Regions from separate parts of the Pseudobacillus sp. FSL P4-0506 genome, predicted to be linked through region 1. Evidence: riboswitches for the same ligand, from Rfam matches in the RefSeq annotation. Region 1 holds a riboswitch; the other holds the start of a gene.
What was found. A riboswitch is a leader RNA that binds a small molecule or an ion and turns the genes downstream of it on or off. The one in region 1 is predicted to bind cobalamin.

Region 2: it holds a riboswitch for cobalamin, as region 1 does, so the genes downstream of both, MKZ02_RS13455 (ribonucleoside-diphosphate reductase subunit alpha) here and MKZ02_RS12905 ((2Fe-2S) ferredoxin domain-containing protein) in region 1, are expected to answer to the same signal.

The regions. Positions count from the first base shown of each region.
Region 1 covers NZ_JBBOOI010000001.1:2,554,310-2,557,424, reverse strand. Annotated here, with positions in the region: gene cobJ (precorrin-3B C(17)-methyltransferase) at 1-1,184, opposite strand, end outside; gene MKZ02_RS12905 ((2Fe-2S) ferredoxin domain-containing protein) at 1,204-1,587, opposite strand; cobalamin riboswitch at 1,743-1,932, opposite strand; gene MKZ02_RS12900 (GHMP family kinase ATP-binding protein) at 2,042-2,911, opposite strand; gene MKZ02_RS12895 (MerR family transcriptional regulator) at 2,924-3,115, opposite strand, start outside.
Region 2 covers NZ_JBBOOI010000001.1:2,662,209-2,665,323, reverse strand. Annotated here, with positions in the region: gene MKZ02_RS13455 (ribonucleoside-diphosphate reductase subunit alpha) at 1-1,186, opposite strand, end outside; cobalamin riboswitch at 1,397-1,574, opposite strand; gene MKZ02_RS13450 (sporulation protein) at 1,668-2,075, opposite strand; gene MKZ02_RS13445 (YitT family protein) at 2,280-3,115, opposite strand, start outside.

The sequences.
Region 1 (3,115 bases):
CCGTCACAGAAGTCACAGGCTTTCACCGTTGCAACATCCCCAATAGGTGAAAGCAAAAATCCGGCATCTTTTAAGGAAGCTGTTACTTGATGAGGATCTTCTGTCGGCACCCGTAAAATTACTTGGTGATGAGGCGTATATTCGATAGCCCCTTTTTCTCCGGCTGCTTTTGAAAGAACGAGCATTTGCTCAGCCGAGAACACCTTATTCGCCACTCCCGGGCTGACAGCTACTTCAAAAATGGATTCTACTTTTCTCTTGAACAGCGGCTGACTTGTCTCTTGTTTGTCTTTTCCATCTAAAAGGCGGAGCGCTTTCATTCCAAGCTTGTACAGGTCTGTTTTCTCCTCTTGCCCTCCATGAAGAGCCCACGGCTCATTTTTCGGCTTCAACCGTTCGTGCGGCTTTAGCGGCTGCTTTTCTGATGTTAATGTATATTTGCGCTGATAGCCCCTCGGTGTAATCATTTTGTTGTCGTAAAGGAATGTGGTTGAATTGCCAATGATTACGGTCGTCAGCATGCCGATATCATGATCCAGCATATTCTTCAAGTCTGTGATCACCACTTGTTCTCTTTCCCGGTAAGCGCTCTTGACGAGGCCGACTGGCGTATCCGGTGAACGGTGCTTTAATAAAATGCGCTGCGCTTCCGCAATTTGTCTCGTTCTTCTTCCGCTCTTTGGATTGTATAAAGCGATGACAAAATCAGCTGCCCCTGCTGCTTCTATCCGCTTGGCAATCAAATCCCACGGCGTTAGATGGTCACTTAAGCTGATTGTGCAAGCATCGTGCATAACCGGTGCCCCAAGAAGAGAAGCACAGGAATTGATCGCCGAAATTCCCGGTACAATCTCTACTCCCACGCCGTCCGCTTCTTTCCAACCTTGTTCAACGAGTACTTCATAGACAAGACCTGCCATGCCATAGACACCGGCATCTCCGCTTGAAATGACCGCCACCGTTTTTCCTTCTTCCGCTAATTTAACAGCGGCCTGTGCACGGCTCACTTCCTCTGACATCCCGGTGCTGATGATTTCTTTTCCCTCAATAAAGTCTGCGATCAAATCGACGTATGTTTTATAACCGATAATACAGTCGCTTTCCTTTAGCGCTTCCTTGGCCCGTTCTGTAATGTGCTCTGCGCTGCCCGGTCCAAATCCGACAACCAATAATTTTCCCTTCACTCTATTCGCCCTCCTCTGCTTACTTGGCTGTTTGCTTTTCTTTATCTTTGGCCACACCGGTTACACGGTCATTTTGAAGAATCATGCCTTTTTCGTAATAAGTGTACGTGACAGCTTCTTCAACCGGCTGGCCTTCTTGGAGATGGGAAGCCACAATTTTCTCTGCGAGCTGTTCATCCACCTCGTGGTACCATGTGCCTTCCGGGTAAACGATGACGACACAAGCATCTTTACAGCGGCCGTTACATCTTGTTCTTGTCGTATGCACCCGAACATCAAGCTCCCGTTTTTTTATTTCTTCTCTGACTGTCTGCGTGACCTCTTCTCCGCCTTTTCGCATACAGCTCGAACCATTGCAAATGAATACATGATGGTTCATTTCTGTTAAATCCCATGTCGCCACATTCCCCACTCCTTTTTGGAAAATAAAAAAGTCCTTAACTTCAGAAGAAGTTAAGGACTAAGAGCTACGTATATAAGCTACTCAAGGAACGAGTAATCATGCCGAATGCACCGACACCGTTCCATACAGTCATCCTGTTCTTCCCTCCGAAGAATGATGGTTCGAAGAAGAAAGCAGGTCTCCTGGCTTACGGGTCCACTTACTCTTGTCCCTTCCCGGCATTACGCCAGTGGCTGTTGACAATTTCATCACCGTTTACAGTAGCGGGGGCTGCATCGGACTTTCACCGATTTCCCTATTATCCCAGAAATGACTCTCCCGGGCACTCTCTTCTTATTATTCAATTTTTATGTATGTCATCCTGATTTTTCTAAATTTCAAACTCTTTTATTAGATTAGCAGGTTCTTCATTCATTTGACAAGGGAAATTTTACATAACGTTTCTTTTGTTGAACTATGAAGAAGAAGATAAAGCAGGTACAGGCACGGAAATGAAAGGCTTCCAGCCTGTTTTCTGCTTAATGATCTGCTTGACGGCAGACATTTTTTCTAAAAAAGAAGGATCATATCTATGACACAGCAAGCCTATCACGGTCCCGCTGTGACCTACAATGACTCCCAATTCAAATCTTTTAGCCAGCTCAGCGAACAACGAGAAAAAAGGCTTAGGCAGCAGCTCCTCATTTAACTTCGCGCTTTTCGTGACGGCAGACAAAATGGCAGGTACACTGCCGGACAAGAGACTGTCGTGCATTTCATCAAATAATTGAGCCATTTGCAGCTTTGCAGCAGCAGAATATTCACCTTTCATCCTATAGTACTGTTGTGTATTCAATCGTCCCCCACTGTCATAACCGATAAGAAACAACTCAGGGAAATTTGGATAAGAATAGAGCAGTTCGCCTGTTTTCTGGTTCACGGCATTGATGCCCTGATACATAACTCCATCTGTCGGTTCAACAGCAGCAGCGATTTCTGCAATAGCTGAGTCCGTAAAGTCTATCCCCACACTCATAGCGACAGCGCGCACGGCAGCAGTTATATCCGCAGAGCTGCTTGCCATCCCTTTGCTGACAGGAATTTGTGACGAAAAGTATAATGTTCCTCCTACACTCATCCCAGCTCTCTTCAATGCAAGCTCTGCAGCGTAGATCGCTTTTCTCTTATAAGGATGGTCACTGCGTACACCAGGAGAGTGAGTGGGAACAAACCATACTTTGCTTGTTAAGGGAACAGGCAGCGTAAATAGGAATGGCTGACCATTCTTTTCTCCCTGGGCAAGCTCGCCAAATGTACCGGTGGATCTTCCAACTCCTTTTTTCACTATATAACCACCTCATTCACGTGCTTGTTCAAATAAGTAAATAGCGTCCTCCAAAAAACAGATCACCTCTTTTTTAATAGGATATAAATTTAGAAGCTCTGATTTATCTGCTGATTTCCGTACACGCCAAAACTTTTCTTCCAGCTCCCGATTTCCGGCAAACATTTCATCTGTCAGTAAGAGAACGTCAGAAGCAATCAACTT
Region 2 (3,115 bases), 110 kb from region 1:
TAGCCGGCACGGTTTTTTTGCTGAGCGCTGGATGAGCCGCACACTCTTTATACCGGTTTCTAAATGTACCTGCTCCTCTTTTTTCATCAAATGAGTCTTCAAGCGAGTAGCCCATTACCTTCCTTACCTCATGCGGGTCAAATAAATGCCATTCTTCCCTGTTATCAACAGCTTCCATAAACAAATCCGGTATCGTTATACCGGTAAACAAATCATGTGTTCGGCGGCGTTCATCTCCGTTATTCAAACGGGTTTCTAAAAAGGAAAAAATGTCTTTATGCCAGACATCGAGATAAACAGCGATCGCCCCCTGACGCTGTCCGAGCTGATCGACAGAAACGGCCGTATTATTGAGCTGTTTCATCCATGGAATCACGCCGGAGCTGACATTTTTGAATCCTTTAATGTCACTGCCCTGGCTGCGAATTTTCCCTAAGTAAATGCCCAGGCCCCCTCCATTTTTGCTCAAATTGGCAGCGTCCGTATTGGCATCAAAGATCCCTTGCAGGCTGTCGTCCACCGTATCGATAAAGCAGCTTGACAGCTGGCCGTATGATTTCCCGGCATTGGCAAGTGTTGGCGTAGCTGTTGTCATATATAAATTAGAAAGAGCCCAATATGCTTCTTTTACGTATTGGAGACGTACCGATTGAGGTTCGTTCATCATTAACGTCATCGCAATAATGAGCCATCTTTCCTGCGGAAGCTCTGCTGGCTGCTTGTCGAGCGTATGAGCTAAATATCTTTCGCTCAATGTAACAATTCCGATGTATGTAAATAAGTGATCTTTATCAGGATCAATGATGGTGCTTAACTCATTAATCTCCGCTTCCGTATAAGCTGTCGTTAACTGCGGATTGTATATTCCTTCTTTCAGCAGAAGGTGAATAAGGTTCAAGAAGCTGCCATACCTATTGGTGTTTTCCCCACGTGTTATAGCTGCTTGCTTATATAATTGTTGTAAATACAGACGGGCAGCTACAAATGTCCAATCCGGTTCTTCACTTGTGATCCGCTCCACGGCTGAATGTAAAAGCAGCTGCTGAACCTGCTCATTTGTCCATCCCTCTCTCGTATCCAAAGTTACCCTTACTTTTTTCTTGTAGCTTGCCAGTTCAATAGAGGGGAATTCTTTTTGAATTTCACTGAACGCCTCTTCTGCCACACTTTGTACTGTTTGAATCATATTTGTTCCTCCTAAACGATAAGTAGTTTAGAAAGAGATTTTTTTGTCCATAAAAAAACCATCTTTCTAGATGAAAGATGGGATAAGAGCGAAGAAATAAAAGTTTAATGAAAAATGGGACAGACCTGCTCCTAAGCATCATCAAAAGAGCTTGTCTGAACGAAAGACATTTTTATTTTCTCCGCGCTTTCTTCCCAACTCCCGAAGAAGAGTACACGCAGTAAAAAGGCAGGTCTCCTGGCTTGTGCTTCTTCCTTCCACATTCCTTCCCATCTATTAGACAGTGGATTGATCTGCGGTCGTTCACACTTACAGTTGCGGGGACAGCTTCGGTATTTCACCGAATTCCCTATTAAGCTGTGACAGCACCTTTTTACTAAATATTGATTTAATTAAAGCATTACCACTAAATGTTGTGTCCGGATTAGTATAACAATGAAAATTCTCCTGTGCAAGCCTTGATTTATTTTTCTGTCCTTATTTAATTTAAAATGATTAATTCATCCTGACCAGAAGGATCAACGGCTTGCGGAATCACAGCGGTTGTTTTTAAAAAGGTTTTATTTGTATCACTGGTAGGTGGATGTTCAAGGTCAATTTCCAGCGAGAAAGGAATCGTTAGCTTTTCTTTAGGCTGGATTTCACGTTGAATCGGGATAAGAATTTCTTTTACATCTTTGTCATGGTATGCAAAATCACTGTCTTCGCGAACTTCATCCATTTGCAGATGCAAAGAAACAATGAGTGCATCAATTGGTTCCGCAGCCCGGCCGCCATTAATCAATACTGTTCCTTCAATTTTATCCCCTCTGTGGTAAGCCTCTTTTTGAAGAGCTGTATCAATCGCTACTCCGCCAATTCCAATACTGGATAAAATATGTTTCCACATGAAACTTCTCCTTTCTTTTAGTTAGTATTAGTTTAATATTCCCCGAGGCTCGCTCCTTAATCTTAACCAAATAGGATGGTTTTGAATTTGAATTTTACACATAAATAAATAAAAACATACTTTTTAAAAAGTATGTTTTACCTTGTGGACTTTGTCTGCCAACTGAAAAATATGTACAGTTGTGATCGCAAATAGATTAATAATTTAATGGATGTTTCTCTTTTTAAACCGTCCACCGCGCACTTCCGAAATATCTGCAATGGCCAGGAAAGCCGAAGCATCGATCTCCTCCACGATTGTGGTTAATTTAGATTCTTCCAAACGGGTAATGATGCAAAATATAACCTTTTTGTCATCACCTGTATAAGCGCCCTCTCCATGTAAATAAGTGACGCCTCTTCCTAATCGGCTATTAATGGCATCGCCTATCTCTCTTGCTTCATCGCTAATAATCCATGCCGATTTTGATTCTTCCATCCCGGCAACGACAATATCGATCGCTTTAGCAGCTACCACATAAGCTAGGATAGAATACATCGCACGATCCCACGTGTAGACAAACCCTGCAGAGCTAAGTATAAATAAGTTAATGAACATGACAATTTCACCAACAGAAAAAGGGACTTTTTTGCTTATCACAATTGAAAGTACTTCAGTCCCATCTAGCGCCCCGCCATTTCGGATGACCATCCCAACCCCAACACCTAGAAAAATCCCTCCAAAAATTGTGGCCAGAAGGATATCCTCAGTAAACGGCATAATCGGGTGAAAAAATGTGGCGAAGACAGATAGCATAATAATCCCATATACAGTCGATATGGCAAAAGTTTTCCCAAATTGCTTATATCCCAAGTATACAAACGGTAAATTTAAGATAAAAAGAAAGATACCAAGTTTTACTCCTGTAATGTGGGAAAGCATAATGGAAATACCTGTCACCCCACCATCAATTACCTGGTTGGGAACTAAAAAGATCTCTAATCCAACAGCCATGAGCAAGGCGCCAACTGTAATAAAAACAGCCCTCTGAATCACTTTCA